DNA from 2 places in the Pseudomonas sp. E315 genome. Region 2 is predicted to be linked to the other one. Evidence: predicted binding sites of a transcription regulator. Region 2 holds the regulator's gene; the other holds the start of a gene.

Region 1 (11,616 bases), on a different contig from region 2:
TGGGCGGCAAAATTGGCCACCGACTGATTGCCAGAGTCGGGCACATTCGGGCTTATGCCACTTGTGCGGGTATCGTCGGCGCGGCGGTGCTGTGTCATGGTCTAACTGACTGGTTGCCCGCGTGGTTGCTGCTGCGATTGATTGTCGGCTTGGGGATGATGTGCCAGTACATGGTCATCGAAAGTTGGCTCAATGAGCAGGCAGATGCCAAACAGCGTGGTGTGGTGTTCAGCCTGTACATGATTGCTTCGTACTTGGGGCTGGTGCTGGGTCAACTGATTTTGGTCATTCACCCTGCACTCGGCCCAGAGTTGCTGATGCTGGTGGCGTTGTGTTTTGCCTTGTGTCTGGTGCCAGTGGCCATGACTCGGCGTATTCACCCGGCGCCTTTGCGCCCTGCACCGATGGATCCAAAGTTTTTTATCAAGCGCGTCCCGCAATCGCTGGTGGCAGTGCTGGGAGCAGGCTTGTTGGTGGGCTCGTTTTATGGCTTGGCGCCGCTTTATGCCTCTCAGCAAGGGCTTTCGACGGAGCTGGTTGGTTTGTACATGGGCTGCTGCATTTTCGCTGGCTTGCTGGCACAGTGGCCGCTGGGCTGGCTGTCGGATCGGTATGACCGTCCGCTGCTGATTCGTATTTTCGCGCTGATGATGGCAGTGGTTTCATTGCCACTGGCAATCTTGCCTTCGGTGCCGCTCGAAGTGCTGTTTGTGGCGGGCTGTCTGAGTGCTTTGCTGCAGTTTTGCATCTACCCGTTGGCGGTGGCATTTGCCAATGACCACATTGAAGCAGAGCGCCGAGTCTCACTGACGGCCATGCTGTTAGTGACCTACGGAGTAGGTGCCAGCATCGGGCCGCTGGTGGCCGGGGTGTTGATGAAGGTGTTGGGCAGTCAAATGCTTTACGCGTTTTTCAGTCTGGCCAGTGTGGTGCTGGTGTGGCGTATTCGACCCAATGCGGTCACCAACTTGCATCAGGTCGACGATGCACCGCTGCATCACGTGGCAATGCCGGACAGCATGTCCAGCTCGCCGCTGGTGGCTGCGCTTGACCCCAGGGTTGATGAGCAAGTGGTGCAGGATCAGATGCAAGCCAGTGTGGAGCCCGACCCTGAAGTGGTGGATACCGACGCTGAAACCAAACCTCTGTAACGACTGGCGCAGGCTGCGATTGGATCGCGGCCTGCGCTACCGTTTACAGGTCAATAATCGTCGTCTTTGTCGAAGCGTCGTGCGTCACGTTGCAGTTGATACACAAAACGTTCGACCTGGCGTTGCACAGCACCGCTCATGTTGTGAAAACGCATGCCTGCAAAGGTGATGTTGAGCCGCTCTTCAAAGTGCAAATAACGTAGCTCAACAGGCGTGATCATGGCGCCAAAGGGCAGGGCAGCGCCAAAGCGCTCATAGACTTGGCCCAATTGCAGGCGTTCGCTGATATCACCCTCAAAGCGCAATTTGCAGCCTGTGGCAGACACATCCAGCAGCTTGCCTCTGACGGGGGACTTGATTTTGTCACCGTCTACTTCTACATCTACCAGTTGCGCCAACTTGAGTGCGGCGCGAAAGGCGTTTCGACGCTGGTGATACACCACTTCGCTCGGCAAGGCGCCGTGATAGCTACGGTGGCCATCTTTTTCTTCAATGGTTAGTTGAGTGCTGCATTCCCAGGCAATGCGTACACCGTCATGAAAGCCTTCAATACGAAAAGGCTCGCCAGCTTCAAGAAAGCGCTCTCCATCGCGGGGGATCATTTCGTCAAAGGCGAGCATATTGCTCTCGCGGTCTACTTCAACCAAATAGCTCTGGAAGCGTTGACTGCGTTCATGGAAGGTGATGATCAGCGGGTCATGGCTCTCTTTTAGCATCCGCAAGGTGGCGGAAATTTCCAAGGCGGAGGTGAATACCTTTGGAGGCTGCGGAGCATCTTCGGCAGTGGACACAGTTCATCAATCTCCAGACAAATTACAACAACACGCAAAGGCGGCATTTTGCCAGTATGCGGCATGTCTTGATAGTGCGAGCGCTTAGCGTCAAGCCTGGCTGAAGGCGCGAGGTTTGTTGAGCATCGCGGTTGAACCACGAGCGTCATACAACGTCGGGACTTCACCGCCATGAAGGATGCGCAGTTGATTGGCGGTAATCGCCTGTTGGGTCTGGATCGACTGACCATTCAGCGCGTTGGCTGCCTGGCATTGAGCGAGTAGTTGGTTCAGCACTTCACTTTGGGTGAGCAGTTGTTCGCCCAGGCTGGAGTGGCTGGCGAGCTGTTCAAGGCCGCTACGATTGGTTGGCAAGCCGAGGGCTGCCAGTATTTCGCTGCGTTTGCGGCCATGCTGCTCAAGCAAAATGATCAACGATTGTTTGCGCGCCAGAATGTTCTCCAGCACTAACATGTCGCGCCCTTGAAGGGCGACGGTTTCGTCCTGCAACAAACCGAGCAAGTGCTCAGCAGGTGCAAGATCGTCATTGATCAGTTGCAATAAAGTAGTGTCGTGCATGGCTGGCTCTGGGGGTTAAGCGTCCAAAAGCCTGGCACTGGCCGAGGCCTAGCGCTGGGCTTCCAAGTTAAGCAGTTTGCTGGCGACCCGGTTGCTGTCGACTTGGTAACTGCCATCGGCAATAGCTTGTTTCAGTTCGGCTACGCGGCCTTTGTCAACGATGGGTTGATCGCTCAACGAGTCGCTGATTTTTTTCAGTTGTTGAGCTTCGCTGCTCAGGTGTACAGATTCCCCGCTCGGGGCGCTGACACTGTTTTGCTCAGCCGATTTTGCAGGGGCCGCTTGCGTGGCGCTGCCTGCTTCCTGGCTTGCATTGCTGCGTGTGCTGCCAGTTAAAGGCGCAGTGCTATTAAGGCGACTGAAGTCGATGACCATAACGAAAAACCTCTGGGTATTTGGACGCTTGCCATGTTTTCGGCCATACCCGGAAAAACTTTAGGCTCGTTTAATCACAGGTTGATACAAATCGGCACTGATCTGCGTCAAGCGACAGTGTAGGAAAGTTAAGAGGTCTATGCCAACTGTCCTACAAGGCCACCTCAACTTGGCCGGGGCCTGTAATGCGCGCTTTGATTACCCGTTTTGAATTAAGGTTCTTGACTCGAATCTGCTCGCTCAAACCACCGTCGGACAAGGCTTCGCCGGGCATCTTGACACTTAGTGTGCCGCTGCGAGCGTTGATAACCACCTGATCGCCTTTGCGCACGGCGGCGGCTTGTTCCAAATGAGTGAGCGTCAACACTTGGTCACTGACCACTGGTCGCACAAGCTTCTGGCCTACTGCCAGCTCGGTGGCGGTCAAATAACCTTGATTAATCAGGCTGATATCGCGCTCACGCAGCGTTACATCGTCGTAACCAATCACGGTGCCGCGCTTGAGAGGGTGCGTCAGAGTGACCACATCTCGGAATAACTTGACCTGTGCCGGTACGAAGATGGTCCAAGGCGCGCTACCCTCACACCGTACCCTTACGGTGACGCGGCCTAAAGGCTGAGCTGGGCTTTCAAGGGTGGCTGTCAATTCCTTGTCGCAATGAGCCAGACGCAGACGTGGATCGAGGTTGTTGACTTGGATCTGATAACGCCCTTCCGTTTGGCTGGTGGCAAGGTAGTCTTCGACAGTGAATTCAAGAAAGCCTTGGGTCACGCCGATAAGCTGATCAGGAGAGGTAAAAGCGTCAGCCGAGGCCGGTGCGCCAACGCTGAACAGACAGCCAATCGCAAGGACGCCAAGACAATGGCGGCGCAGTGTCTGAACAATCGGTCTATGGCAGAAATTTGTCGTTTTCGCGTTCATACCGAATAAATAGCAAGGCCCGTGCCGTTTCGCGGGCAATGTGCGTCGCAACTTAAAGTTTTTCAGAGGAAGCCGAGTATGGCTGGGGTAATGGATTCGGTTAACCAGCGCACTCAACTGGTCGGGCAAAACCGCCTTGAACTGTTGTTGTTTCGTCTGGATGGGCCACAGCTTTATGGGATTAACGTGTTCAAAGTCCGGGAAGTGCTGCAATGCCCCAAGCTGACGTTGATGCCAAAATCCAATCCGGTCGTGTGTGGTGTCGCCAGCATTCGCGGTGCGACCATCCCGATTCTCGACCTGGCGATGGCCACTGGCGCGGGCGCACTGAAAGATCAGAGCAACCCGTTTGTGATCATCACCGAGTACAACACTAAAACTCAGGGCTTTTTGGTTCGCTCGGTCGAGCGTATCGTCAACATGAACTGGGAAGAAATTCATCCGCCGCCCAAGGGGACTGGGCGTGACCATTACCTGACAGCCGTGACGCGGCTGGATAATCAACTGGTCGAAATCATCGATGTCGAAAAGATTTTGGCTGAGGTGTCGCCGTCTTCGGAAAGTATTTCCCACGGTGTGGTGGATATCGAAACCCAAAACAAGGCAGTGTCTTTGCGGGTGCTGACAGTCGACGATTCGTCGGTGGCCCGCAAGCAAGTGGCCCGCTGTCTGCAAACGGTTGGCGTTGAAGTGATATCGCTCAACGATGGCCGTCAAGCGCTGGAGTACCTGCGCAAAATGGTGGAGGAGGGCAAAGACCCGTCGCAAGAATTTCTGATGATGATCTCGGATATCGAGATGCCGGAAATGGACGGCTACACCCTCACTGCCGAGATCCGCAGCGATCCACGCATGAAAGATTTGCACATCATTCTGCATACTTCGTTGTCTGGGGTATTCAATCAGGCAATGGTCAAGAAAGTTGGCGCTAATGACTTCTTGGCAAAATTCCGTCCCGACGACTTGGCATCCCGAGTTGTCGATCGGATCAAAGCAGCAGACCTTAGCTAGGGGCTTAGCCCTTGGCGGTCAACACGATTTAAGAGGCAGGATCATTTGTCTACGGGTAATTTGGATTTTGAGCAGTTCCGGGTCTTCCTGGAAAAAGCCTGTGGCATTTTGCTAGGTGAGAACAAGCAGTACCTTGTTTCCAGCCGTCTGAACAAGCTGATGGAGCAGCAAGGTATCAAGTCTTTGGGTGAGCTGATTCAGCGCATTCAAAGCCAGCCGCGCAGTGGCCTGCGCGAGCAGGTGGTTGATGCAATGACCACCAACGAAACCCTGTGGTTTCGTGATACCTACCCCTTTGAAGTGCTGAAAAACAAAGTCCTGCCTGAGCAAATCAAGGCTAATCCGGGTCAACGTTTACGCATTTGGTCGGCAGCATGTTCTTCAGGGCAAGAACCTTATTCGCTGTCGATGGCTATCGATGAGTTTGAGCGCAGCAACATGGGGCAATTGAAGATGGGGGTGCAAATTGTCGCCACCGATCTGTCCGGGTTGATGCTAAATAATTGCAAAACCGGCGAGTACGACAGCCTGGCCATTGGCCGCGGCCTGTCGCCGGAGCGCTTGCAGCGTTACTTCGACCCGAAAGGGCCAGGCCGTTGGGTGATCAAGGCGCCGATCAAGAACCGCGTTGAGTTTCGCTCCTTCAACCTGCTGGACAGCTACGCCGGGTTGGGCAAGTTCGACATCGTGTTCTGCCGTAACGTACTGATCTATTTCTCTGCTGAAGTGAAAAAAGACATCCTGCTGCGTATTCACAGCACCTTGAAGCCTGGCGGTTACTTGTTTCTCGGCGCCTCGGAAGCGCTCAATGGTTTGCCGGATCATTACCAGATGGTTCAGTGCAGCCCCGGGATTATTTACCAAGCCAAGTAATAGATGGTGAGCAATACCCAAACGGGAGCCCTGCAAGGCTCCCGTTTTTTTTATGCTTTTGGCGGCGTAAAACACAGCATTCACTCCAAAAGCGGCAGAAAAGCGGCAGGCGGCGGAAAGCGATTGCCGCTTTTCTGGCATTGCAGCTGCCGGTCTGCCCGCAGAGCCTTGAAATACGGGCGCAGTAAAACTGGCACGGGGTTTGCTCTACTCAAGCCATGTAAAACCTGAGCCACATCCTCAGGTCAGCCCACAAAGGTTTCCCGACATGAGCATCAGCTTCGATAAAGCGCTCGGTATCCATGAGCAAGCCCTTGGCTTTCGCGCCCAGCGCGCTGAAGTCCTGGCGAACAATATCGCCAACGCCGACACCCCGAACTACAAGGCTCGGGATCTGGATTTTGCTTCTGTGCTCGCTGCCCAGAACGACAAAAATCAGAACGGCACCTTTGCTTTGAACAAGACCAACAGCCGCCATATCGAAGCCCAAGGCCTGAGCAATGGCGACGAATCGCTGATGTATCGCACGCCGATGCAGCCGTCAATCGACCAGAACACCGTGGATGCTCAATTGGAGCAATCAAACTACGCAGAGAATGCGGTCAACTTCCAGGCCAGCTTCACCCTGCTCAACAGCAAATTCAAAGGGCTGGTATCAGCCCTGCGCGGAGAGTAATTCATGTCTCTAGCCAGTGTTTTCAATATTGCCGGTAGCGGCATGAGTGCCCAGACCACTCGCCTGAACACCGTTGCCAGTAACATCGCCAACGCCGAAACAGTCTCTTCGAGCATTGATCAGACCTACCGCGCACGTCACCCGGTATTCGCCACCATGTTCCAGGGCGCGCAAAACGGTACTGGCGATTCGCTGTTCCAGAACCAGGACGCAGCAGGCCAAGGCGTCCAAGTACTCGGCGTGGTTGAAGATCAAAGCAACCTTGAGGCCCGTTACGAGCCTAACCATCCTTCTGCCGACGCCAAGGGCTATGTCTACTACCCCAACGTCAACGTGGTTGAAGAAATGGCCGACATGATTTCTGCCAGTCGTTCGTTCCAGACCAATGCCGAAATGATGAACACCGCCAAAACCATGATGCAGAAGGTACTGACCCTCGGTCAGTGATAAGGGGCAACGCAAATGAGTGTGACCGATTCCACCAGCAGCCTGACCCTTAATCAGGTACTTGCCAACTCTGCCCAGACTGCGACCACTGACAACAGTTTGGCGGCGGCGTCCAAGGCCGTTGCGGGCAGCAGCAATTCGCTGGGCAAAGATGCCTTCTTGCAATTGCTGGTCACCCAGTTGAAAAACCAAAACCCGCTGGACCCGCAAGACAACACGGCGTTCGTCGCCCAGTTGGCGCAGTTCAGCAGTTTGGAAGGCATTACCACGCTCAATGACTCGGTAAACGCCATCACGGGTGGACTGCAGTCCTCACAAGCGTTGCAAGCCTCGTCGTTGGTAGGGCGCTCGGTGATTGTGCAAACCAACGAAGCCTACGTCGATCCCGCCAGCGAGAAGCCATTCAATGGCACCGTCGTGGTGAACGATGCGGACTCCAAGCCGACCATCACCATTACCGATGCGGACGGCGAAGTGGTCAGAACCATCGAGATGGGCACCCAGAAAGCGGGCAACGCCGACTTCACTTGGGATGGCAAAAATGATGACGGTGAACTGTTGCCCAAAGGCAACTACACGTTCACAGCATCGAGCAAAACAGACACCACAACCACGGCACTTACCACCTACCTGCCGGCCACGGTTAACAGCGTGACACTGAGTAAAACCGGTGGCGAAATCATGCTCAATCTCGCAGGTCTGGGCAGCATTGCCATGTCCAAAGTCCAGACCATTGGCCTCTAAGCCGACTCATACGCCTCAAGGAGAGAAACATGTCTTTTAATATCGGCCTTAGCGGCCTCTATGCGGCTAGCAAACAACTCGACGTCACGGGCAACAACATCGCCAACGTCGCGACCAGTGGCTTCAAATCTTCGCGTGCCGAGTTCTCCGACATCTACTCGGCCAGCAAGCTGGGCATTGGCAGCAAGACCATCGGCAGTGGTGTGAACCTGGCCAGCGTCTCGCAGAACTTTGGCCAAGGTGCAATCAACAACACTGGCAACTTGCTGGACATGGGTATTCAGGGCAGTGGCTTCTTCGTACTGAGTGACAACGGCTCCCTGAGCTACACCCGTGCTGGCACGTTCAAGGCTGACAAAGACGGCTTTGTTACCAACACGGACGGCACTGCACGTTTGCAAGGCTATGGCGTGGACGCTAACGGCAAGATCATCAACGGTATCTTGACTGACCTGCGCATTGACACCTCGAACCTTGCGCCCAAGGCGACGGGCACTGTTAGCTCCGAGATCAACTTGAACTCGACGTCTGATGTCATTGATACCGCGAACGTGAAGTTCGACCCGAATGACACCTCCACGTACAGCAAAAAATTCAGCACCACCATCTATGACACCCAGGGCAATCCGCACCCGATGGACCAGTACATGGTGAAAACGGGTTCTAATACGTGGGACACCTACACCCTGATTGATGGTCGCAACCCTGACGGCAGCCCGGTGACAGGCACCGGCGCCAAAGACCCAGTGGCTTCGACCATGGTTTTTGACACGGCGGGTGCGTTGGAAAGCGTTACCACTCCAAACCCGGACCCAACTCAGCCTGACATCGTCAGCAGCACGTTGACAGTGACCGACTGGATGCCGGGCGCTACAGTCAACGGCGATTGGGTGTCCAACGGCGCGGCGGCCAAAGATGGTGGTATTTCCATCAGCATGGCCAAAACCACTCAATACAACACCGATACCTCACGTAATCCGCCGACTCAAGACGGCTACGCAACCGGTCAGATCAACAACCTGACCATCGACGGTTCGGGTGTGATGTTTGCTAACTTCAGCAACAACCAAAGCCGCGCAATTGGTCAGATATCTTTGGCCAGCTTCACTAACGAGCAAGGCTTGCAACCCGTAGGCGGCACTGCCTGGAAAGAAACCTTCGCTTCGGGTCAGGCGGGTTACGACGCACCTAAAATCGGCTCGTTGGGCGCCATCCAGTCCAACTCGCTGGAAGACTCCAACGTCAACCTGACCAGCGAGTTGGTTGACCTGATCAAGGCCCAGAGCAACTATCAGGCTAACGCTAAAACCATCTCGACTCAAAGCACCATCATGCAGACCATCATTCAGATGGCCTGATGCTGGTTCGCCAGTCGCGGTAAACAAAAAGCCCCTCTCGTGAGGGGCTTTTTGCATCTGTCAGATCTTGTTTGGTCAGCATGCAGGTGCAAGCAGGCAGTAACCTGTGAGCCATTGACGGGTAGGGTGAGGTCGCAGCCTCCATAAAATTACAGATCATGGGCCTCGCGACAGCACTGCACTGGTTCGGTGCGACTCAAGACGTATTTACGACGAACTCCCCTCCGAAAAAAACAAAACCCCCGCCAAACCCAACTGCTGCCAGGGTTTAACGGGGGTTTTTAGTCAGGCGGTTAATCCGCCAGACGGCTCAGCTTATTGGCAAGCTTCGCAATCTGGCTCGTCAATCGCGCAAGCCTTTGGTACGGGTGCAGGGCCGGCAGGCGCGGCGGCTACGTCTTCGCTGTGGTTACTACACAATTCTAAGGTTTTTCTTATTAGGATTTAGGTTGTTTCTTATATTGTGACTCTTGTTTGCTTTAAATATTTAATGTGTGTTCTCTGAATAAAATCCATTTCCAAATTATAGTTTTTCATAAAGATCAACTATATACGGCTGCATTGTAGGGGTGTTTATTTCAACACGGCACACTAGATGTTTAATGCTCCGGATGGAGGGGGTAGTGTTTTTTGTTTGTAAGAAGTTTCCATGAGTTAAAAGAGGGTTGATGGAATTTGCGCTATATGTAGGAATGTTCTGAAATTTAACGTGTCGTTTTGACTTCGTGGCAAGGATTGGCTATTGGTTAAGGTGTGGTATTTAGAGTTTTTTGAGGTTTCACTATCGCGTGAGGTGCTATATGTCTAAAAATAATAAAGAAACTAAAGTGCCGGTTGTTAAAAAATTGATCCAAGAAAAATATTTGGACTAAATGGCAAAAATAAAAGAGTTGTTCTTGCCGTAACGAACTAAACACTTAATAAGGCGCGGTGTCTTTCGTTGGATTGGAAGGGGGCGCTTCTTTTGAGAGGTGTTTGTGGATTTTCCATTTAAAATTTCTGGCGATAAAGTAAGAGTAATTGATGTGGGCGCTTGCCTAGTACCTGAAGGCCCTCACTATAAAAATTTAATTGCTAGCAAAGCCTGCAGTGTTACGCTCGTTGAGCCTGATGTAACTGCTTCTGTATTGGATGTGGCGAGTGCTGTGGAGGCTGTCCATAATGTAGCGTTAGGAGATGGCAGTGTTGGCAATATGAATTTTTGCAAGTTACCGTCCTGTTCGTCGATGCTGCTGCCTAATAGGGAATGTTTAGAGTGCTATTCAGGTATGGAGTATTTCTATAGAGTTGAGAAAAAAATTTCTATTCAGACCTATAAAATGGATGATCTATTTCCAGAAGCAAATTTCGATTACATGGACCTAGATGTTCAGGGGTATGAGCTAGAGGTTTTGAAATTTGCTGGTAGGAATTTGAATAGTTTGTTGGGAGTGCATGTTGAAGTTTCATTTGTCGAAAAATATAAAGGCCAGCCGCTCTTTCGTGATGTGGATGTGTATTTGGCTTCTCGTAATTTTACATTTCATTGTTTTACAGGATACGGCACTCGCTCGCCCCGGAAAATAATAACCGATGGTAGTTCGGTTAATGGTTTGAATCAGTGGTTGTGGGCAGATGCATTTTATTTTCATCGGTTGGATGATGGGGAGTTTTGGCGTCACAAAAACCGCTTGATTAAATTGGCAAGTATTTTTCACTGTATATATGGTTCTTATGATTTTGCAGCTCATGCACTAAGGTTGCATGATGGCTGTGTGGGTAGTTTGTTTTTTGATAAATACATTGCTTGTTTGCGCGAAGCTGGTATCAGTGTTGAAAGTGGTGATGATGGAGATGAGTCATATTGGGAGAGTGTGGTCAGACGGTTAAACATTGTTTAGCGCAGCAAGGCGGTTTACTTTGCTTGGGAGGATATGAATATGTGCTGTGAGGATTTGGAGTTAAATGTATTAAGCTCTAGACTTTTACAAAGTACCATCGCGGCTAGGAAGGTGTTTGTTACGGGTGATATCAATGCAAAGATGGCGAAGGAGGTATTGCAACAATTATATGTGCTTGCACATATAAGTGATGAGCCTATTGTCGTATTCGTTAGCTCTCCTGGAGGTCATGTTGAGTCGGGAGATATGATCTACGATGCAATACGTTTTATTAAGCCTGTGGTTATAGTAGTCGGGTCAGGTTGGGTGGCTAGCGCGGCAGCTCTAATTTTTGTTGCGGCAGAAAAAGAAAATAGATTCTCATTGCCTAATACTAGATTTTTACTTCATCAACCTACTGGGGGGTTTCAAGGTAAGGCAATGGATTTTGACGCGTATGCAAAGGAAATCACATTAATGAAAGAACGGCTAAATAGAATTTTTTCTGATGCTACAGGCCAGCCTATTGAGAAAATACGGATGGATACGGACAAGGATTTTTGGTTAAGTGCGGAGGAAGCAGTTGAATATGGGCTTGTTCACAAAGTAATAGTACACGAATATGAAATGTACAAATAAAATAAGAAGATTGGTTCAAAATAAATATCATCAGTTGTTCGCAAGTGAGGTTGAAGTTGTATTTTGCTTGAGGCGTAATCGAGTGTATTCAATTTCAACGCTTGATAACTTGGGGTTTAATGAGCGCTTTGATCGTGTAACGTGTTTCTTAAATCCTTTATCAGGTCCTTGTTTTTTGGAGGGTGTTAGAGCTGGAGATGTCCTTGCTATAA
Region 2 (11,616 bases):
GCGCCGTCATTTTTGTGTTTGATCTACGGCTTCGGTGCTGCTGTGTGGCCATCGTGGTTGGCCATGTGCTTAACCGCGCCACTGGCAATCAACTCTGCCAGCTCTGACACATCCAGTAGCGCGCACATGTGCTCAATGACTGTACCCGCCAACCACGGCCGCTGCCCACGATGGGTGCGCCATTTGATTTCGTTCGGGTCCAGACGCAATGAACGACTGACCTGATGCACCGCCAGCCCCCATTCGTAACCCTGAACGGAAATAACGTATTGCAGGCCATCACGAAAATCATCGCGATAGCGATCCGGCATCACCCAGCGTGCGGTATCCAGCACTTTGAGGTTGCCACTCTGACTGGGCAAGATCCCAAGAAACCAATCTGGCTGGCCAAACAATGGCGTTAGCTCACGCCCGGCCAACGAGTAAATAGAGCCCAAGCAGACCAACGGCACGGCCAAGGTTAACCCCGCCACATCGAACAACAAGCATTCAAAGGGCTCAGCCGCCCATGCAGGACGACCGTCATCCAGTGCAGGCAAACGCCCGCCCGGTGCGGTAGGCAAATGCACCTCAACCAAAGGCTGCGCTAGAGCTTCTTCAACCGGACTCGCCACAGGCAAAACAGGAGGCAGCAACACGGGCGCTTGCAGCGGCATCAGCGCGGTCGGCAGCGCAGTCCCCGCGACAGGCAAGACCTGCGCATCGCGGATCTGCTCTTCGAGCACTGCGGCAGCAAAATCGTCCAGTGGTACCGCCAGTGGCTCAGGTGCAGGCAATACGGGCTCGACTTGCTCGGGCATAAGCTCGGCAGCCAGTACCTCTTCGGTGGCTTCTTGCAGCAAACCGTCGAGATAAGACTGCAACGCCAGTTGCGGGCGGGTGGGAATCGCTACCGTGTGCTTCATAAAGTGGCCCATCCACCTGCCTCGCTACAGTGACCTGTAGAGGTTATCGGCAGCACGACTTTGATACTTGAATGCACACCCACCTCAAACCACCTGCGGCGAAAGTTGGCGCGTCAGCAAATGCTTGAGCAACGCACGATACGCCATGACGCCTCGGCTTTTGGCGTCGAACTGTGAAGGTGTCAGCCCTGCGCGGCTGGCATCACGCAAGCGGGTATCGACCGGGATATAGCCCTGCCAAATGGTCTCGGGGTACATATCGCGTAACACGCGCAAGGTGCTCATTGACGCTTGGGTGCGACGGTCGAACAAGGTCGGCACGATGCTGAACGGCAGTTCTTGTTTGCGTGAGCGATTGATCATCGCCAAGGTATTGACCATGCGCTCCAAACCTTTAACGGCCAAATGCTCGGTTTGCACCGGAATCACCAACTGTTGACTGGCTGCCAATGCGTTGACCATCAGCACGCCGAGCAGCGGCGGGCTGTCGATAATGGCGTAATCGTAGTCTTGCCACAGTTGCGCCAAGCTGCGTGCAATCACCAGCCCCAGGCCGCTTTGGCCCGGCGACTGACGCTCTAACGTGGCCAACGCGGTGCTGGAGGGCAGCAGCGAAATATGTTCGTTACTGGTGGGCAATAACAGCTGACCCGGCAAACCTTCAGGCACTTGGCCTTTGTGCAGAAACAAGTCGTAGTTGCTGTGCTCAAGAGCATCGGGGTCGTAACCGAAGTAGCTGGTCATCGAACCATGCGGATCGAGGTCGACCACCACCACACGCTTGCCCGCCTCAGCCAGCAAGCCGGCTAGAGCGATGGAGGTGGTGGTTTTGCCTACGCCACCTTTTTGATTGGCTACTGCCCAAACTCTCATTCAGTTGTTCCTCCCGGCAGCGCACTGGCCTGCCGAGAATTGACGTTCACTTATAGGGCCGGCGACGGGGAATTGACGCTACTTCCGCGTACCAGTGGCTTTGTCACAGGCGGTGCAGTTTGTGTGCCAGCACGTTTCATGGCGGCGTCCGGGGTGGCATGGGCTGTGCCCGTGCCCGTTAAGCTGCGACGCACATCCAGATTGCGCGACACCACCAGCACCACGCGCCGATTGAGCGCTCGACCCTCTGGAGTCGCGTTATTGGCCACGGGCTGAAACTCACCGTAACCCACGGACGCCATACGCCCAGGACTCACGCCCTGCATGGCGAGCATTCGCACAATGCTGGCCGAACGTGCCGAGGACAACTCCCAGTTGGTGGGGTACTGCGCTGTGCGAATCGGTAAGTCATCGGTGAAGCCTTCGACGTGAATCGGGTTGTCGAAGGGTTTTAAAATCGCCGCTACTTTGTCGATGATGTTGAACGCCACATCGCTGGGCATGGCATCGCCACTGCCAAACAGCAAGCTGGAATTCAGTTCGATCTCGACCCACAACTCATTGCCGCGCACGGTGAGTTGATTGGAGGCGATCAAGTCACCAAACGCATTGGTGATGTCATCGGCGATGGTTTTAAGCGGGTCGTTGTTGATTTGCCCAATGCCAGCGTCAGTTTGATCGCTGTCCTTGACCAACGGTTCGGCGGGTTTGGTGGTCAAGGGGCGCTCATCACCAATCGGAATTGGCTTGAGGCTGCGATCGGCATCATTGAACACACCCACCAAGGCTTGGGAAATGACTTTGTACTTGCCTTCGTTAATCGACGAAATTGAGTACATCACCACGAAAAACGCGAACAACAGGGTGATGAAGTCCGCGTAGGACACCAACCAGCGTTCATGATTGACGTGCTCTTCAGCTTGGCGACGACGGCGACTCATAGCGAGAGTTCTCCATTAATCCATGAAGCCCTGAAGCTTGAGCTCAATGGAGCGCGGGTTCTCACCTTCGGCGATCGACAAAATGCCTTCGAGCAACATTTCGCGATAGCGTGACTGGCGCATGGCAATTGCTTTGAGCTTGCTGGCAATGGGCAACAGCACCAGGTTGGCACTGGCCACACCATAAATGGTCGCTACAAACGCCACGGCAATACCACTGCCCAACTGGCTTGGATCAGCCAGATTGCCCATCACATGGATCAAGCCCATCACCGCGCCAATGATGCCGATGGTCGGCGCGTAGCCGCCCATGCTTTCAAATACTTTGGCGGCGTCTATGTCGCGGCTTTCCTGGGTCATGAAATCAACCTCAAGAATGCTGCGAATGGCCTCAGGCTCGGCGCCATCGACTAGCAATTGCAAACCTTTGCGCGAATAGCTGTCCGGCTCTGCGTCCGCCACACCTTCGAGGCCGAGCAAGCCTTCCTTGCGTGCCGTCAGGCTCCAGTTGACGACACGATCAACGCCGCCCGCCAGATCAATACGCGGAGGGAAAAAGATCCAGCTGAGAATTTGCATTGCACGCTTGAACGCGCTCAGCGGTGACTGCAACAGCGCAGCCCCGACGGTGCCGCCAATCACGATCAATGCCGCAGGGCCATTGGCCAAAGCGCCCAAATGGCCGCCTTCTAAGTAGTTGCCACCAATAATGGCGACAAAGGCCATGATGATCCCGATAAGGCTGAGTACATCCATCAGTGACAGGCCTCGACCAAGTGCTTGCCAATTTCATCAAGGCTGTACACCGCATCCGCCAGATTGGCTTTAACGATTGCCATCGGCATGCCGTAGATGACGCAGCTGGCTTCGTCCTGCGCCCAGACGTTACTGCCGCCCTGCTTGAGCAGACGCGCACCTTCACGGCCATCCGCGCCCATGCCGGTTAACACCACCGCCAGAACTTTGTCGCCGTAGGATTTAGCTGCCGAACCAAAAGTGATGTCCACGCAGGGCTTGTAGTTCAGACGCTCGTCGCCCGGCAGGATGCGTACCGCGCCGCGACCATCGATCATCATCTGCTTGCCACCCGGCGCCAGCAGCGCCAGCCCCGGACGCAGAATGTCGCCGTCTTCAGCTTCTTTGACGCTGATGCGGCACAACTTGTCCAAGCGCTCGGCAAAGGCTTTGGTGAAGGCAGCCGGCATGTGTTGCACCAACACAATCGGCGCAGGGAAGTTGCCCGGCAATTGAGTCAGCACACGTTGCAGGGCCACAGGCCCGCCGGTTGAAGTACCAATGGCCACCAACTTGTAGGCCTTGCGCTTTGGCGCAGGCGACGTGGCTGCAGCAACGGGTGCGCTACGGCTGGCAATTGGCGTGGTGCGAGGAGCAGGCGGCGTTGGCGTGGCAAAACTGTTCGTAACAGGCGCTGCCACAGGCTGCGGCGCTGCTGGCGGCTGTGGCGCGCTGTAGCTGGAAACACGCCGATTGCTGCGCGAAATGCTGTGTACTTTTTCGCACAGTAATTGCTTGACCTTCTCGGGGTTACGCGAGATGTCTTCGAAGTTTTTCGGCAGAAAATCCACAGCCCCAGCGTCCAGTGCATCCAGCGTAACGCGAGCACCTTCGTGTGTGAGCGAGGAGAACATCAGCACGGGGGTCGGGCTGCGCTGCATGATGTGCCGCACTGCCGTGATGCCATCCATCATTGGCATCTCGTAGTCCATAGTGATCACGTCTGGCTTGAGCGCCAGCGCCTGATCAATGGCCTCCTTGCCGTTGGTAGCGGTGCCGATCACTTGAATCGTCGGATCAGACGATAGAATTTCCGTGAGACGGCGGCGGAAAAAGCCCGAATCGTCCACCACCAAAACCTTGACTACCATAAACACTCCGTTAGGCAGCGCGAGGCGCAACCGCCCCGCTCCACCAGAATCAAATACGCCGTGCGGCGTAGCGCTTGAGCATGCTCGGAACATCCAAAATCAAGGCAATACGGCCATCACCTGTAATGGTGGCTCCCGACATGCCCGGCGTGCCCTGAAGCATTTTGCCCAACGGTTTGATGACCACTTCTTCTTGACCAACCAACTGATCGACCACAAAGCCGATGCGCTGAGTGCCCACCGAAAGAATCACCACATGCCCTTCACGCTGTTCTTCATGGGCGGCAGACGCCACCAACCAGCGCTTGAGGTAGAACAAAGGCAGCGCTTTATCGCGCACGATCACCACTTCCTGACCGTCCACCACGTTGGTGCGCGACAGGTCGAGGTGGAAGATTTCGTTTACGTTGACCAGTGGGAACGCAAACGCCTGATTGCCCAGCATCACCATCAGCGTCGGCATGATCGCCAGTGTCAGCGGCACCTTGATCACGATCTTCGAGCCTTGGCCCAAGGTCGAGTAAATATTGAGCGAGCCATTGAGCTGGGCGATTTTGGTTTTCACCACGTCCATGCCCACACCACGACCCGACACGTCAGAAATCTCGGTTTTAGTCGAGAAGCCCGGCGCAAAAATCAGGTTGTAGCAGTCGGACTCGCTCAAGCGGTCAGCAGCGTCCTTGTCCATCAAGCCTTTTTTGACCGCGATGCCACGCAGCACATTCGCATCCATGCCCTTGCCGTCGTCAGAGATCGACAGCAGGATATGGTCGCCTTCTTGCTCAGCGGACAGAATGACGCGGCCGCAACGGGACTTACCGGCGGCTTCACGCTCTTCCGGGGTTTCGCACCCGTGGTCGACCGCGTTACGCACCAAGTGGACCAGCGGATCGGCCAAAGCCTCGACCAGGTTTTTGTCCAGGTCTGTTTCTTCGCCTACCAGTTCCAGGTTGATTTCTTTTTTCAGTTGACGCGCCAAGTCGCGAACCAAACGCGGGAAGCGACCAAAGACTTTCTTGATCGGCTGCATGCGGGTTTTCATCACCGCGGTTTGCAGATCTGCGGTCACCACGTCAAGGTTGGACACCGCCTTGGACATGGCCTCGTCGCTGCTGTTAAGCCCCAGACGCACCAAACGGTTACGCACCAACACCAACTCGCCCACCATGTTCATGATTTCGTCGAGGCGCGCAGTGTCAACCCGCACAGTGGTTTCGGCTTCGGAGGCGACCGGTTTGTCAGGGTGTGCAGCCGGTGCGCGGGCCGGGGCCGGACGCGGGGCTGCAGCTTCAGCCTTTTTCGCTACCGGAGTTGCTACAGCTGCCGGGGCTGCAGCGGCAGTTGCCGCAACCACCGGGCTTTCGGCAGAAAACTTGCCTTTGCCATGCAGCTCATCAAGCAGCGATTCGAATTCATGGTCGCTGATCAGCTCGCCCTTGCCAGCTGCGGGTGGGGTCGAAGCTTCTGGCGCAGAGGTGTCCAGCGCATCAGCGCTGAACGAGCCCTTGCCGTGCAACTGATCAAGCAAGGCTTCGAATTCGTCGTCTGTAATGTCATTGCTGGCCGCAGCGGCCGGGGCAGCTTCACTGACGGGGGCCGCTGAAGCCACAGCATCAGGTGCAAACTGGCCTTTGCCGTGCAATTGGTCGAGCAACGACTCAAACTCGGCATCGGTTATTTCGTCGCTACCCGTCGCCGCGACGGCTGCGGGCTGAACAGGTGCGGCCGCGGCTGCTTTGACCGCATTGAGCGAGTCCAGCAGCAGTTCAAATTCGTTATCGGTGATATCACCGCCTTCACTGGCAACAGGCGCCTGAGCAACTGGTTCAGGCGTTGGTTGTGCCACTTCAACCGGCTGAGCAGACGCAGGCTCGGCCAAGCGTGCCAGCGCTGCCAACAATTCAGGCGTCGCGGCCGTGATTGGGCTGCGCTCACGCACTTCGCTGAACATACCGTTTACAGCGTCCAGGGCTTCAAGGACCACGTCCATCAGCTCGGAGTCGACCCGTCGTTCACCCTTGCGCAGGATGTCGAACACGTTCTCGGCGATGTGACAGCACTCCACCAACTCATTGAGCTGGAGGAAGCCGGCGCCCCCTTTTACAGTGTGAAAACCGCGAAAAATTGCATTGAGCAAGTCAGCGTCATCTGGGCGGCTTTCAAGCTCGACCAGTTGTTCGGACAGTTGCTCTAGAATCTCGCCGGCTTCAACCAGGAAATCCTGAAGGATTTCTTCATCGGCGCCGAAGCTCATGTAGGTGCTCCTTGAAATAAGGTCTTTGAGCGTCGGGCAACACTGCCCGCACGCCTACTCGAAACCTAGAAACCTAAACTGGATAGCAAATCGTCTACATCGTCCTGACCGGACACGACGTCATCACGCTTATCGGCATGAATCTGCGGACCTTCACCCTGAGTCAGGTTTTTTTGCGGATTATTTTCAGCGAGCAGTGCATCACGGTCATGTTCGATCCCCGCAAAGCGGTCGACCTGGCTGGCCATGAGCACGAGTTTAAGCAAGTTACCTTCGACTTCGGTCACCAACTGCGTCACGCGTTTGATGACTTGGCCGGTAAGGTCCTGGTAATCCTGAGCCAACAGGATGTCGTTCAGATTACTGGCCACAATGTGGCTTTCTTCTTCGCTACGTGTCAGAAAACCGTCAACACGCCTCGCTAACTCGCGAAACTCTTCAGCACTGATTTCGCGGCGCATAAAACGCCCCCAATCAGCACTCAATGCTTTAGCCTCGGCCCCCAAACTGTTGACGATGGGCGTGCTGCTTTCCACCAAATCCATCGTCCTGTTAGCGGCCGCTTCCGTAAGGCGCACAACATAAGACAAACGTTCGGTCGCATCCGTGATCTGGGACACTTCTTCGGCTTGCGGCGTGCTCGGATCGATATGGAAATTGACGATTGCGCTGTGCAACTCACGCGTCAATTTGCCCACTTCCCGATACAAACCGCGATCGCGGGTTTGGTTCAGTTCGTGAATCAGTTGCACTGCATCGCCGAACTGGCCTTTTTCAAGGCTTTCGACCAATTCGTGAGCATGTTTCTTCAGGGTCGACTCAAAGTCTCCCTGGTTTGATTCTTTATGCTCCATAGCACCCCCGTGACGAATCGATCAGCCGATGCGCTCAAAGATCTTTTCGATCTTTTCTTTGAGTGCCAAGGCAGTAAACGGTTTGACGACATAACCGTTAACCCCGGCTTGAGCCGCTTCGATGATCTGCTCGCGCTTGGCTTCAGCCGTCACCATCAGCACGGGCAAGTGCTTGAGTTTTTCGTCGGCACGCACGTGGCGCAGCAGGTCAATACCGGTCATGCCCGGCATGTTCCAGTCAGTCACCAGAAAGTCGATATGCCCCTGATTGAGGATCGGCAACGCTGTTGTGCCGTCATCTGCTTCCACCGTGTTGGTGAACCCAAGGTCACGCAGCAGGTTTTTAATGATCCGCCGCATCGTTGAGAAATCATCAACGATGAGGATTTTCATGTTCTTGTCCAATTCGACCTCCAAGCAGTCTTAAACGCGCTCAGCACCTGGGCGCGCCATTCAATCAATTCGGTATACATGCCACGTTAAAACCCGTAGGAGCGAGCGTGCTCGCGATGCAGGCGACACGGCGTATCAATCAACACGCATCGACTTTCATCGCGAGCACGCTCGCTCCTACATAAATTCAAAACCTACCGGTATCAGCGTGCTCGCCATTCCGCCAAACGCCCGCGCAAACGCGCCGCACATTGGCTATGCAACTGGCTGACTCGCGATTCGCTGACACCCAGAACCTCACCGATTTCTTTGAGGTTCAGCTCTTCGTCGTAGTACAGCGCCAATACCAGTCGCTCACGCTCCGGCAAATTGGCGATCGCCTCAGCCAATGCGGCCTGAAAGCGCTCGTCTTCCAGGTCTCGCGAAGGCTCAAGGTGAGCGCTGGCGCCGTCCTCGTGCAGCCCTTCATGCTCGCCGTCCTGTAACAGGTCGTCGAAACTGAACAGGCGGCTGCCCAGGGTGTCATTCAAAATCGCGTAATAATCATCAAGGCTTAACTGGAGTTCGGCCGCAACCTCGTGATCTTTAGCGTCACAACCGGTTTTTGCTTCAATTGCCCTGATTGCATCACTGACCATGCGGGTATTGCGGTGTACCGAGCGTGGGGCCCAGTCGCCCTTTCGCACTTCATCAAGCATCGCGCCACGGATACGAATACCCGCGTACGTCTCGAAACTCGCGCCTTTGGTTGCGTCGTACTTGGTGGACACTTCAAGCAGGCCGATCATGCCCGCCTGGATCAAGTCTTCGACTTGCACGCTGGCTGGCAAACGCGCCAACAAGTGGTAGGCAATACGCTTGACCAAAGGGGCGTAACGTTCGATCAGCTCATATTGGCTGTCACGCGACGACTTGCTGTACATGCGATAGCCACTGGCTGTCATAAGACCGGTCCCGCACTCGTTTGCTGCACCAGTCGCTCAACAAAGAACTCCAAGTGCCCGCGTGGGTTGGCAGGCAAAGGCCAAGTGTCAACTTTTTGGGCAATTGCCTTGAAGGCCAGCGCGCATTTGGAGCGAGGGAAGGCTTCGTAAACAGCGCGCTGTTTTTGAACGGCTTTGCGTACACATTCGTCGTAAGGCACTGCACCGACATATTGCAGGGCCACATCCAAAAAGCGGTCCGTCACCTTGGTCAGCTTGGCAAACAGGTTGCGGCCTTCCTGCGGGCTTTGCGCCATGTTTGCCAACACACGGAAGCGGTTCATGCCGTAGTCACGGTTGAGCAGTTTGATCAGCGCATAAGCATCGGTAATGGAGGTCGGTTCGTCACACACCACCAGCAACACTTCTTGGGCGGCGCGCACAAAACTCACCACTGAATCACCAATCCCGGCAGCGGTGTCAATCACCAGCACGTCCAGGTTGTCGCCGATGTCACTAAAGGCCTGAACCAGACCGGCGTGCTGCGCCGAACTCAGGTGCACCATGCTCTGAGTGCCCGAAGCCGCCGGCACGATACGAATACCGCCGGGGCCTTGCAGCAACACATCGCGCAGCTCGCAACGGCCCTCAACCACGTCGGCCAGGGTAAATTTTGGGGTCAGTCCCAGCAAGACGTCGACGTTAGCCAACCCAAGGTCAGCGTCCAGCAACATGACTCGTCTGCCCAGCTCGGCAAGAGCCAGCGACAAGTTGACTGAAACGTTAGTTTTACCGACGCCACCCTTGCCGCCGGTCACTGCGATCACCTGTACGGGATGCATGCTGCCCATGATCTTTCTTTACCTTGTCTTACTTAGACGCGGCTACAGAGGTTGGCTGCGCGTTCCGCACTGGAACAAAACCTTGCAGGCCATCAATGTAGGTACATTGCAACGTAATCATTACTCGCTCAGCCGACTCGTTTGGAGGGGCTGTGATAAATATCAGCAAACATATCGGCCATAGCTTCTTCGCTTGGCTCTTCCTGCATTTGCACACTGACCGCACGGCTCACCAATTGGTGACGACGCGGCAAGTGAAGATCATCCGGGATACGCGGGCCGTCGGTCAGGTAGGCCACCGGCAGCTCATGACTGATCGCCAAACTCAGCACTTCACCCAGGCTGGCGGTTTCATCCAGTTTTGTCAGAATGCAACCGGCCAACCCACACCGTTTGTAGCTGTGATATGCAGCCGTTAACACCTGCTTTTGGCTGGTGGTGGCCAATACCAAATAGTTCTTGGCTTTAATACCGCGCCCGGCAAGGCTTTCGAGTTGCAGACGCAACGCCGGGTCGCTGGCTTGCAAGCCCGCCGTGTCAACCAGCACCACACGCTTGCGCACCAACGGCTCAAGGGTTTGGCCCAAAGACTGACCCGGCGCGACGTGAGTCACCGGCACATTCAAGATGCGGCCCAACGTTTTGAGCTGCTCCTGCGCGCCAATCCGATAGCTGTCCATGCTCACCAAGGCGATATTCTGCGCGCCGTATTTGAGCACGTAACGCGCGGCCAGCTTGGCCAGCGTGGTGGTCTTGCCCATACCCGCCGGGCCGACCATCGCAATGACGCCGCCCTCTTCCAGCGGTTCAAGTTCCGGGGTGGCAATCATTCGCGCCAAATGCGCCAACAACATGCGCCAGGCTTGACGCGGCTCTTCAATTTCGGCGACTTGCTCAAGCAAGTCACGAGACAGCGGCCCCGACAACCCAATGCGCTGCAAGCGGCGCCACAAGTTAGCTTGTGCAGGCTTGCTGCCTTGTAGCTGATTCCAGGCCAGCGACCCCAACTGAACCTCTAGCAACTCACGCAAGCCATTGAGCTCAAAGCGCATGGTGTCAAAAGCGCGCTGATCCATCGACGGTGCAACGCTGGGCGCTGGGCGCGGCGGTTCTTCAAAGGTTGGCTCAATCAACGGCTCGGCGGCGGTCAGCGGCAAGCCGGCAAACAGCTGGCGACTGACTTCAGCATCGCCTTCACCGCGCAGGCTCAGCTCGGCCTGAGCCGAAACAATGCGCGATTGGGTCTTGCGCAGCTCTTCTTCAAGTTCAATGTTTGGCACACGCGGGGCCAGCGCGGACAGTTTGTAGTCCAGCGCAGCCGTCAATTCAACACCGCCTGCAATGCGGCGGTTACCAATAATGGCGGCATCAGCCCCCAGCTCATCACGAACCAGTTTCATGGCCTGACGCATATCGGCGGCAAAAAAACGCTTCACTTGCATAAACCAAACCTCAGCCGTTAGGGCCTACTGTCGCAACGATGGTGACTTGTTTGTTATCAGGTATTTCCTGGTACGCCAGCACATGCAGGTTTGGCACCGCCAAGCGTCCAAACCGCGAAAGCATCGCGCGTACCGGGCCGGCTACCAACAAGATCACCGGATTGCCTTGCATTTCTTGACGTTGGGCCGCGTCGATCAGCGAACGTTGTAGCTTTTCAGCCATGCTCGGCTCCAGCAGAACGCCCTCTTCCTGACCTTGTCCTGCCTTCTGCAGACTATTGAGCAAAATCTGTTCCAACCTTG

The links. Region 2 encodes FliA, which starts transcription of late flagellar genes. Its sites were predicted from a motif close to CTAAAGTTTNNNNNNNNNNNGCCGNTAA; they were not measured.
Region 1: flgM (flagellar biosynthesis anti-sigma factor FlgM) is a predicted target of FliA. The motif match lies at 2,912-2,939, and genes of this name have one in related genera.

Annotation. Positions count from the first base shown of each region.
Region 1 covers NZ_JBUZPJ010000022.1:11,083-22,698, reverse strand. The annotation lists gene ACZRJQ_RS21300 (MFS transporter) at 1-1,151, shown strand, start outside; gene ACZRJQ_RS21295 (flagellar brake protein) at 1,202-1,942, opposite strand; gene ACZRJQ_RS21290 (flagella synthesis protein FlgN) at 2,033-2,500, opposite strand; gene flgM (flagellar biosynthesis anti-sigma factor FlgM) at 2,549-2,875, opposite strand; gene flgA (flagellar basal body P-ring formation chaperone FlgA) at 3,027-3,797, opposite strand; gene ACZRJQ_RS21275 (chemotaxis protein CheV) at 3,876-4,808, shown strand; gene cheR (protein-glutamate O-methyltransferase CheR) at 4,854-5,681, shown strand; gene flgB (flagellar basal body rod protein FlgB) at 5,950-6,357, shown strand; gene flgC (flagellar basal body rod protein FlgC) at 6,361-6,804, shown strand; gene flgD (flagellar hook assembly protein FlgD) at 6,820-7,548, shown strand; gene flgE (flagellar hook protein FlgE) at 7,578-8,906, shown strand; gene ACZRJQ_RS21245 (FkbM family methyltransferase) at 9,884-10,786, shown strand; gene ACZRJQ_RS21240 (ATP-dependent Clp protease proteolytic subunit) at 10,826-11,404, shown strand; gene ACZRJQ_RS21235 (acetamidase/formamidase family protein) at 11,388-11,616, shown strand, end outside.
Region 2 covers NZ_JBUZPJ010000001.1:91,314-102,929, reverse strand. The annotation lists gene ACZRJQ_RS00505 (CheW domain-containing protein) at 24-905, opposite strand; gene ACZRJQ_RS00500 (ParA family protein) at 990-1,778, opposite strand; gene motD (flagellar motor protein MotD) at 1,829-2,719, opposite strand; gene ACZRJQ_RS00490 (flagellar motor protein) at 2,735-3,475, opposite strand; gene ACZRJQ_RS00485 (protein-glutamate methylesterase/protein-glutamine glutaminase) at 3,475-4,605, opposite strand; gene ACZRJQ_RS00480 (chemotaxis protein CheA) at 4,655-6,859, opposite strand; gene ACZRJQ_RS00475 (protein phosphatase CheZ) at 6,925-7,713, opposite strand; gene ACZRJQ_RS00470 (chemotaxis response regulator CheY) at 7,735-8,106, opposite strand; gene fliA (RNA polymerase sigma factor FliA) at 8,310-9,050, opposite strand; gene fleN (flagellar synthesis regulator FleN) at 9,047-9,880, opposite strand; gene flhF (flagellar biosynthesis protein FlhF) at 10,000-11,313, opposite strand; gene flhA (flagellar biosynthesis protein FlhA) at 11,324-11,616, opposite strand, start outside.